Regions from separate parts of the Rhodoferax potami genome, predicted to be linked through region 2. Evidence: predicted binding sites of a transcription regulator. Region 2 holds the regulator's gene; the other holds the start of a gene.
The links. The regulator sigma-54, encoded in region 2, starts transcription at its own class of promoters, with help from an activator protein. The targets are predictions, from matches to a motif close to TGGCANGNAANCTGCTTT.
Positions count from the first base shown of each region.

Region 1 (4,884 bases), 1.0 Mb from region 2:
CCGCGTCTTCGGCGGTGTAGTGGGTGGGCTTGCGCTCGTCGGTGAACAGGGCGGGGTTGTTCCACACCTTCTGCTTGTCGGCACGCCAGTAAACATTGAGCGCCCAGCGCGGTAGTTGCTCGCCGGGATACCACTTGCCTTGGCCGAAGTGCAGAAAGCCGCCCTGGCCGTATTCGTCGCGCAGTTTGTGCACCAGCTCGGTGGCGAAGCCGCGCTTGGTGGGGCCCAGGGCGTCGGTGTTCCATTCGGGCGCGTCGCGGTCGTTCACCGCCACAAAGGTGGGCTCGCCACCCATGGTCAGGCGCACATCGCCGGCCACGAGTTCGGCGTCTACCGCGTCGCCCAGAGTCATGACTTCGGCCCACTGTTCGGGCGTGTAAGGCTTGGTGACGCGGGGGGACTCGTACATGCGGGTGACTTGCATGTGGTGGGCAAACTCCACCTCGCACTTGTCCACGCCGCCTTCGATCGGGGCTGCGCCGCTGGGCTGCGGGGTGCAGGCCAGCGGGATGTGGCCCTCTCCTGCCAGCAGGCCGCTGGTCGCGTCCAGCCCGATCCAGCCTGCGCCGGGCAAATAGACCTCGCACCAGGCGTGCAGATCGGTGAAGTCGACTTCGGTGCCGCTGGGGCCGTCCAGGGATTTGACGTCCGGTGCCAGCTGAATCAGGTAGCCCGATACAAAGCGTGCTGCCAGCCCGCAATGGCGCAGCAGTTGAACCAGCAGCCACCCGGAGTCGCGACACGACCCGCTGGCCAGCGTCAGGGTTTCTTCCGGCGTTTGCACACCGGGCTCCATGCGGATGGTGTAGCTGACGGCGTTGTGCACCAGCTGGTTGATGTAGACCAGAAAGTCGATGGTGCGGCGCTCCTTGAGGTCAATGGCTCCTAAGAACTTTTTGAATTCCGGGGTCAGCGGCTCCGCAGCCAGGTAGGGGGCTAGCTCTTGGCCCAGCAGCTTGTCGTACTTGAACGGGAAGTTTTCGGCCGTGGGTTCGAGGAAGAAGTCAAAGGGGTTGTACACCGCCATTTCGACCACCAGGTCGACTGTGACTTTGAATTCCTTGGTTTTTTCGGGGAACACCAGGCGGGCCTGGTAATTGGCAAACGGGTCTTGCTGCCAGTTGACGAAGTGGGTGCTCGGCTCGACCTTGAGCGAGTAAGAGATGATTTTGCTGCGGCAGTGTGGCGCCGGGCGCAGGCGGATGACTTGGGGACCGAGGTTGACCAGACGGTCGTACGAGTAGTGGGTAACGTGGTTCAGCGCTGCGTGAATGGACATGGGCCGGTCTCGGTAGATCTCACAGGGGACGCCGTGCAGCGGTTACCGCACGGGCCCCATACTAACAATCGGGTTTGACAGGCTTTTAAAGCAAGGTCCGCGCCAGTGCCTCCATAGCGGAGGGTTTGTCGCCCCTTGCGCGCGGTTAGCATGGTTGCATGTACGCCACCGCACTCCGCCTTGCCGTCTGGCCCCGCACTGGCGGTGCTGTCGGGTTGGGGCTGCTGGCGGGGATGGCGTTGCAGTTGCAGCAAGCCACGTTGTCAGCGCCCGCGGTTTATGTGGCGTTTGTGCTTCTGGCCCTTGTGGGTTATGCGTGGGTTGCTAGCAAAAAGATAGTGGGACTGTGGCGTCATGGTGTGGCGGGCCTCTGTGCATTGGCGCTGGCTTGGGGGATGACTGGCTTGCGTGCCGTGCTGTTCATGAGTCAAGCGCTAGCCCCTGCGCTGGAGGGGCGCGATGTTCTGGTGACCGGCGTCGTTGCAGATATGCCCCAAGCTACCGAATCGGGGCTCCGTTTCCGGCTACGGGTGGACGCAGGCGAGAGCGGGACGGGTGCTGCGCTCTTGGATGGCACACCGGTGACTGTGCCGGCTTTGCTCGACGTGGGGTGGTACACCACCGGCTTCAACCTCCAGACCCAAACCCCTGAGCTGCAGCGCACACCGCCTGCTTTGAGAGCCGGCCAGCGCTGGCAGTTGCCATTGCGGCTGAAGGCGCCGCACGGCAGCATCAATCCCCATGGTTTTGACTACGAGCTGTACCTGTGGACCCAGGGCGTGCAGGCCACCGGCTATGTCCGTGCCACGGTGAGCAGCCCGGAGCCACAGCTGATGGAGCAGACCACGGCCGCGCCTGTGGCACAGCTGCGCCAATGGGTCCGTGACCGGATACAGACCCGGGTCACCGACCCTCGCTCGGCCGGCTTGCTCACCGCGCTGGTGGTGGGTGATCAACGGGCTATTGAGCGTTCGGACTGGGATGTGTTCCGCGCCACAGGGATCAGTCACCTCGTGAGCATTTCGGGTCTGCATATCACGATGTTTGCCTGGGCGGCCACCTGGCTGGTCCGGCGGGGCTGGCGCACATCAGCGCGTTTGTGCCAATGGGTGCCCGCGTCCCACGCGGCGTGGGGAATGGGCCTGTTGTTGGCCACGGCGTATGCGGTGTTTTCCGGCTGGGGCGTGCCGGCACAGCGCACCTGCCTGATGCTGGCGATGGTGGTGCTCTTGCGATTGCAGGGCGCCAGATGGCCTTGGCCCTGGGTGGCACTGTGGGCTGCAGTAGGCGTGCTGCTGTGGGACCCTTGGGCCATGTTGCAGCCGGGGTTCTGGCTCAGCTTTGTGGCCGTCATGCTGCTGTTTGCCGCTGGAGATGCTACCAATTCAGGAGCTGGTGGTGCAGGTCGTGCAGGGGCTAGAGGGCTAAATGGCTCCAAATTGGAGCGCGGCTGGGCCCGGCTCCGCGCAGGCGCGGTGGCGATGTGGCGGGAGCAGTGGCTGATCACCTTGGCTTTGGCGCCGCTCGTGTTGTTGTGGTTCGGGCAAGTGTCGCTGGTCGGGTTGCTGGCTAACGTGGTGGCGATTCCGTGGGTCACGCTGGTGGTGACCCCGCTGGGTTTGTTGGGGCTGGTTTGGCCCGCGCTCTGGACCGCAGCTACCGGTGCGGTCGTACTGCTTTACGCGGCTATGGATGCGCTTGCTGCTGTGCCCTACGCCGCGTTGAGCTTGCCCTTGCCGCCGCTGCTGCCGGGCGTTCTGGCGGCTTTGGGCGCTGCGCTTTTGTTGATGCCCTTGCCCCGTGCCTTGCGGATGATGGGCTTGGTGCCGGTGTTGGCGCTGCTCCTGTGGCGCCCGCCCGTGCCGGAGCCGGGTGAGTTTTCTTTGCTCGCCGCCGATGTGGGGCAGGGCAACGCGGTGCTGGTGCAGACTGCGCGACACGCCCTGCTGTTTGATGCGGGCCCACGCTACAGCCTCGAGAGTGACGCGGGCAACCGCGTCTTACTGCCCCTGCTAAAAGCGCTCGATGTGCAGCTCGACACGGTGGTACTAAGCCACCGTGACATCGACCATGTCGGGGGCGCGCCTGCGGTACTCATGATGCAGCCGCACGCTAACCTGCTGAGCTCGCTGGAGCCGCAGCACACCTTGCAACAGCTGCGCGCGTCTCAACGTTGTGAGGCAGGTATGCGTTGGCAATGGGATGGTGTGGACTTTGAGGTCTTGCACCCTGACGCAGCGGACTATGAGGCCGAGCCCGCCCCCAAAGCCAACGCGCTGTCGTGTGTGCTGCGCATCAGCAACGGGCGCCAAGCCGCGCTGCTAGCCGGTGACATTGAGGCCGCGCAAGAGCAGCGTTTGGTGGACGATCCGGCCATGTTGCCGCTGCTTCGGGCGGATGTGCTTTTGGTGCCCCACCACGGTAGCAAGACTTCGAGCACCGACGCGTTTTTGCGAGCAGTCCAGCCACGCCATGCGCTGGTGCAGGCAGGCTACCGCAATCGCTACGGGCACCCTGCTGCGACCGTCGTCGCGCGCTATGAAGCCTTAGGCACCCATTTGGTGTTATCGCCCCGTTGTGGTGCGGCGCGTTGGCACTCTGCAGAGCCCCAAAATGTGGCGTGTATGCGGGAAGACGAGCGGCATTATTGGGCCCATGATGTGCCATAGTGGTGCATCGGCGCTGTGGCCCGAAGTTTGCATAAGAGGTAATCAGAGAGGTCTTTTACATGCAGAAATTCGATGAGATGTACACCCAGCTCCCTTATGAATTTTTCAGCAAGGGCAGCCAGATAAGAGACCACTACAAGATTTACGACGAATGGCTTGCCCGCCAGCCCGGCGACATGATGGCCAAACGGCGTGAAGAAGCGGAAATGATCTTCCGCCGCGTGGGCATTACCTTCGCTGTATACGGCGAAAAAGACGAGGACGGCTCCGGCACCGAGCGCCTGATCCCGTTTGACCTGATTCCCCGCATCATCCCGGCCCACGAGTGGTCCAGCATGGAAAAAGGCCTGGTGCAGCGTGTCAATGCGCTCAACCGCTTTATCCACGACATCTACCACGACCAAGAGATTTTGAAAGCCGGCATCGTGCCGCGCGACCAGATTGAGGGCAACGCCCAGTTCCGCCCCGAGATGGTGGGTGTGGATGTGCCGCACCAGATTTACTCTCACATTTCCGGCATCGACATCGTGCGGGCTCCCGACCCCAAGGGCAACGGCGAGTACTACGTGCTCGAAGACAACCTGCGCGTGCCCAGCGGCGTGAGCTACATGCTGGAAGACCGCAAGATGATGATGCGGCTCTTCCCCGATCTGTTCAGCGCCCACCGCGTGGCGCCTGTAGCCCACTACCCCGACTTGCTGCTCGAGACCCTGCGCCAGAGCAGCCCGGCCACGACGGCCGAGCCGACCGTGGTGGTGCTCACCCCCGGCATGTACAACAGCGCCTACTTTGAGCACGCCTTCCTCGCCCAGCAAATGGGTGTGGAGCTGGTCGAAGGGCAAGACTTGTTTGTCAAAGACAACTTTGTCTACATGCGCACCACCCGCGGCCCGCGCCGTGTGGACGTGATTTACCGCCGTGTGGATGACGACTTCC
Region 1 covers NZ_JAVBIK010000001.1:529,576-534,459, reverse strand. The annotation lists gene RAE19_RS02555 (DUF2126 domain-containing protein) at 1-1,279, opposite strand, end outside; gene RAE19_RS02550 (DNA internalization-related competence protein ComEC/Rec2) at 1,438-3,948, shown strand; gene RAE19_RS02545 (circularly permuted type 2 ATP-grasp protein) at 4,008-4,884, shown strand, end outside.
Region 1: the regulator sigma-54 is predicted to act here: its motif matches at 1,367-1,384, upstream of RAE19_RS02555 (DUF2126 domain-containing protein).

Region 2 (4,884 bases):
ATGTCGAACTTGAACAAGCGGCACTCCAGCGGACCGTTCCACATCGGTACCCGGCGCGACTCTTTGAGGCGCATTTTGCTGGGCAGCTTGAGGTCGGGGGTGAGCATCCAGGCGGTCCAGCCGCTGTAATTTTTCTTCCAGTGGCTAGCCAGCTGGTTGAAAAAGTCCACGCCCTCATCGGTCTCCGCCAGCTCACGCGCGCCATAACGGGCGCCTTCACCCTCACCCGCCACGCCGCTGATACCGATACGCTCGCCATACGGTGGGTTGATCAGCATGACGCCACCCCCGGTGTCGCTCACATTAATAGGAGGCATGCGCTGCAAAGCATCGCCGCCGCGGAACTCGATCACATCAGCCACACCCGCGCGCTGCGCATTGCGCTCGGCAAAGTCAACCATCCGGAAGGACACATCGCTGCCGTAGATCAAGGCTTTTTGGCCTGGCTCCGGCTTCACGACGGCGTCAGCAGCTTCTTTTTTCATAGCAGCCCACTCTTCCGAGCGGAAGGGCTTGAACTTCTCAAACGCGAAGCGGCGCAGCGAGCCTGCTGCGATATTGCAGGCAATTTGGGCCGCTTCAATGACCACCGTGCCGCTGCCGCAGCAGGGGTCATAGAGGGGCAGCAAATCGGCGTCGCCCGAGGCCCAGCCGCTAGCGGCGATCATGGCGGCGGCGAGGGTTTCTTTGAGCGGCGCATCGCCCTTGTCTTCGCGCCAGCCGCGCTTGAATAGGGGCTCACCCGAGGTGTCGATATAGAGCGAACAGCTGTCGGTGGTCAGGTGGGCGAAGATGCGTACATCTGGCCACTGGGTGTTCACATCCGGGCGCACGCCGCCCGCCACTTCGCGGAAGCGGTCGCAGACTGCGTCTTTCACCTTCAGCGCGGCAAAGTTCAACGAGGTCAAGGGGCTGTGCTGCGCCGTGACCTCGACCTTGATGCTTTCGCGCGGCGTGAACCAGCGCTCCCAGGCCACTTGCATGGCGGCACGGTACAAGTCCTGCTCGCTGCGGTACTCGGTGTACGACACCAAGACCAGCACCCGTTGGGCCAGGCGGCTGTAGAGGTTGAGCAGCATCGCATGCTCAAACCCGGTGCGCACGGCTACGCCGCCGCGTTGCTTGGTGATACAGCCAGGGGGCAGACCGGTGATCTGCAAAATTTCGGGGGCAAGAAAGTCCTCCACGCCAGCAGCGCAGGGGAGAAAAAGAGTCAATTGGTTCATAGCGCTTTGCGGAGTGAGGCGGGGGCAATCTTCAGCCCCTCGCGGTATTTGGCCACGGTGCGCCGGGCGCATTCAATGCCCTGCTCTTTGAGCATGTCGGAAATCTGGTTATCGCTCAAGGGCTTTTTAGGGCTCTCGGAGGCAATAAATTGCTTGATCAGCGCCCGCACCGCGGTGCTGGACGCATTGCCACCGCTCTCGGTGCCCAGGCCGGAGCCGAAAAAGTATTTCAGCTCAAAGGTGCCGAACGGCGTGGCCATGTACTTGGCGGTCGTGACGCGGCTGATGGTGGACTCGTGCAGGCCCAGCTCGTCAGCAATTTCACGGAGCACCAGAGGGCGCATGGCCAGCTCACCGTGGGTGAAGAAATTCTTTTGTCGCTCGACGATGGCGGTGCTGACCCGCAAAATCGTGTCGAAGCGCTGCTGGATGTTTTTGATGAACCAGCGTGCTTCCTGCAATCGCTGCTGCAGCCCGGCATGGCTGGAGCTGGCTTTGTGGTTGCGCAGCACATTGGCATAGATGTCGTGGACTTTGAGCCGCGGCATCACATCGGGGTTGAGCTGCACCCGAAACTTGGCGGCGCCACCCACTCTGCCGATCGGCACGACCAGCACATCGGGCACCACGATGTTGCGCTCGACATCCACAAAACGGCGGCCGGGCTTGGGCTCCAGGCGGGCAATCAGGGCAATGGCTTCACGCACCAGCGCGTCGCTCCCGACGCCGGCTTGCACCAGACGCTTGATGTCCCGGCGGGCCAACAACTCCATGGGCTGTTGGCAAATCGCCAACGCAACCTGCAACACCTCGATACGGGCCCATTCGCCATCGTCATCCGCGGTTTGCAACAGGGCCTGGATCTGCAGGCGCAAGCACTCGCCCAAGTCACGCGCGCCTACCCCCACCGGCTCCAGGCTGTGCAACAAGCCCCGTGCGACGGTGAAGTGGTGCACCAGTTCGTGGAGCTGCTCTTCGTCACCGGGGTGCAGGCTTTGGGCCAATTCCGCCAGCGGCTCTTCAAGGTAACCGTCGTCGTTCAGGGACTCGATCAAGAACCGCAGGGCCGCTGCATCCTCAGGGCTCAGGCGCAGGCCCGCCGCCTGGCGGTGCAAAAAAATCTGCAATGACTCGCCCGAGCGCGCCAGTTCGGTGGCGTCTTTCTGCTCGTCGTCGTCGAGGTTGTTGGCTTTGGCCTTCGCGTCAACGCCCCATTCGCCATCGTCCGGGGTCATTTCGGTCGTTCCGTCGCCCTCCCAGCTGGGTTCGTCGCTACTAGACAAGGGGGAGGATTCTTCCTCATTGGAGCCGCTAGCGCTGGTACTACTTGCGTATTCAGCTACAGAATTGATAGCAAAATCAGGCTCTTGCTCGCTCAATCGATCGCCCTCGCTCACTGTGGCATCGACCGTATCGAGCCCGAAGTCCTCGCGCTCGGCACGCTCTTCGGTCAACTCCAGAAACGGGTTTTCATCCAGCATTTGCTCCACTTCCTGGCTGAGCTCCAGGGTGGAGAGCTGCAACAGGCGAATGGATTGTTGCAGCTGGGGCGTGAGTGCCAGGTGCTGCGAAACTCGGAGCGAGAGACCTTGTTTCATCTACATCTTGAAATGTTCACCGAGGTACACCCGGCGCACATCGGCGTTATTCACGATCTCTGAGGGCGTACCCTCTGCCAGCACATGCCCGTCACTGATGATGTACGCGTGGTCGCAAATGCCCAATGTCTCACGCACGTTGTGGTCGGTGATCAGCACGCCGATACCGCGGGCCTTCAGGAAGTTGATGATGCGTTGGATCTCAATCACCGCGATCGGGTCGATACCCGCAAAAGGCTCATCCAGCAAGATAAAGCGGGGCCGGGTCGCCAATGCCCGGGCGATTTCCACACGGCGCCGCTCCCCTCCGGACAAGGCAAGCGAGGGCGATTCCCGCAAATGCTCCACCCGGAGTTCTTGCAGCAAATCGGTCAGCCGGCGTTCGATTTCATCGGACTTCAAAGGCGCTCCGGCATCGTCGCGCTGCAGCTCCAGCACGGCGCGCACGTTGTCTTCCACATTGAGCTTGCGGAAGATGGAGGCTTCTTGCGGCAAGTAGCCCAAGCCGAGACGGGCACGGCGGTGAATCGGCATGTGCTCGATGCTTTGGCCGTCGATGGTGATGTCGCCCGCACTGGCTCGCAGCAAACCCACGATCATGTAAAACGAGGTGGTTTTACCCGCGCCATTGGGGCCCAGCAAACCTACTACCTCACCGGTGCGAACCGCCAGCGACACATCTTTCACGACCTGGCGCTTGCCATAGTACTTTTGCAGATGGCGGGCTTCGAGCCGCCCGGCACTGCTGTCCGGGGTGTCTTTGACGAGGTCGTTCACTGGCCGACCTTCTCGATTTGGGGCGTAACTTTGAGTTCAGCACCACTGGCCGCCGACGCCGCAGTGCCCCGCTCGGGCTTGGGTGTCAACATGGCACGCACCCGCCCTGCAGGGGCTGCGGCTGTCTTGGGCGCACCATCGACTGTGAAACGGTCGGTCAGGTTCTCATAGAGGATGACCGCACCGGTTACCTCGTCCGCCAGCGTTGCGCCGCGCAAACGGCGCATCTGGGCTTTTTTGATGAAGCGCACGGTGTCGGCTTTGCCGTCGTATTCGATCGTATCGCCTTCGCCCTCGATGTATTCATCGATGCCGTCGCGCTTCTGGCGAAAAAAGGCCTGCTTGTCCGGTGAGCCGGTCACCAAGCCGAATTGGTAGCCCTCGGGGTCCTGGCGAACCTCGATCTGGCTCCCGCGGATCAGGATGCTCCCCTTGGTGAGGATGACATTGCCCGTGAAGATGCTGACTTGTTTGAGGTCGTCGTAACGCAAAGCATCGGACTCCACATTCATGGGCTTATTGCGGTCCGCTTTTTCGGCGCGAACGCTGCCCACAAGGCCCGACAAGACCAGCAGAACCGACAGGGACAACACAATTTTTTTCATAGGGGCACGAAACTTGCTCGAAGAGCGCTCGGCTCATTGTACCGAGCACTTCACGGCTCCTGCCCCCGCCGTACTCAGCCGTCTGCGTTAATTTTGTGGATCAGTGCTTGCAGCACTTCGGCAGCTTGGGCGTTATCCACTTGGCAGGTGCCGGCATTGGCATGACCGCCGCCGCCGTAGCTCAGCATCAATTCGCCAACATGGGTTTTGGAGCTGCGGTTGGTGATCGATTTACCGGTCGCAAACACGGTGTTTTGTTTTTGCAGACCCCACAACACGTGGATGGAAATATTGGTGTCCGGGAACAAGGCGTACACCATGAACCGGTTGACTGCGTAAATGATGTCCTCATTGCGCAAGTCCAGCACCAGCAGATTGCCGTGCACGGTAGAGCAGCGCAAGAGCTGCTCCTTGGCTTTGGCCGCATGCTCAAAATAGAGCTCGACCCGCTCGACCACGTCCGGCAGCTGCAGGATCTGCTCGATACCGTGGTGACGGCAGTACTGGATCAAGTCCATCATCAGCTGGTAATTGCTGACCCGGAACTCGCGGAATCGGCCGAGGCCGGTGCGCGAATCCATCAGGTAATTCAGCAGCACCCAGCCTGTGGGATTCATGATTTCATCGTGGCTGAAGCGGGCAGAGTCGCCTTTGTCCACCGCCTCCATCATGTCGTAG
Region 2 covers NZ_JAVBIK010000001.1:1,544,686-1,549,569, forward strand. The annotation lists gene RAE19_RS07335 (THUMP domain-containing class I SAM-dependent RNA methyltransferase) at 1-1,226, opposite strand, end outside; gene rpoN (RNA polymerase factor sigma-54) at 1,223-2,824, opposite strand; gene lptB (LPS export ABC transporter ATP-binding protein) at 2,825-3,601, opposite strand; gene lptA (lipopolysaccharide transport periplasmic protein LptA) at 3,598-4,206, opposite strand; gene RAE19_RS07355 (exopolyphosphatase) at 4,281-4,884, opposite strand, start outside.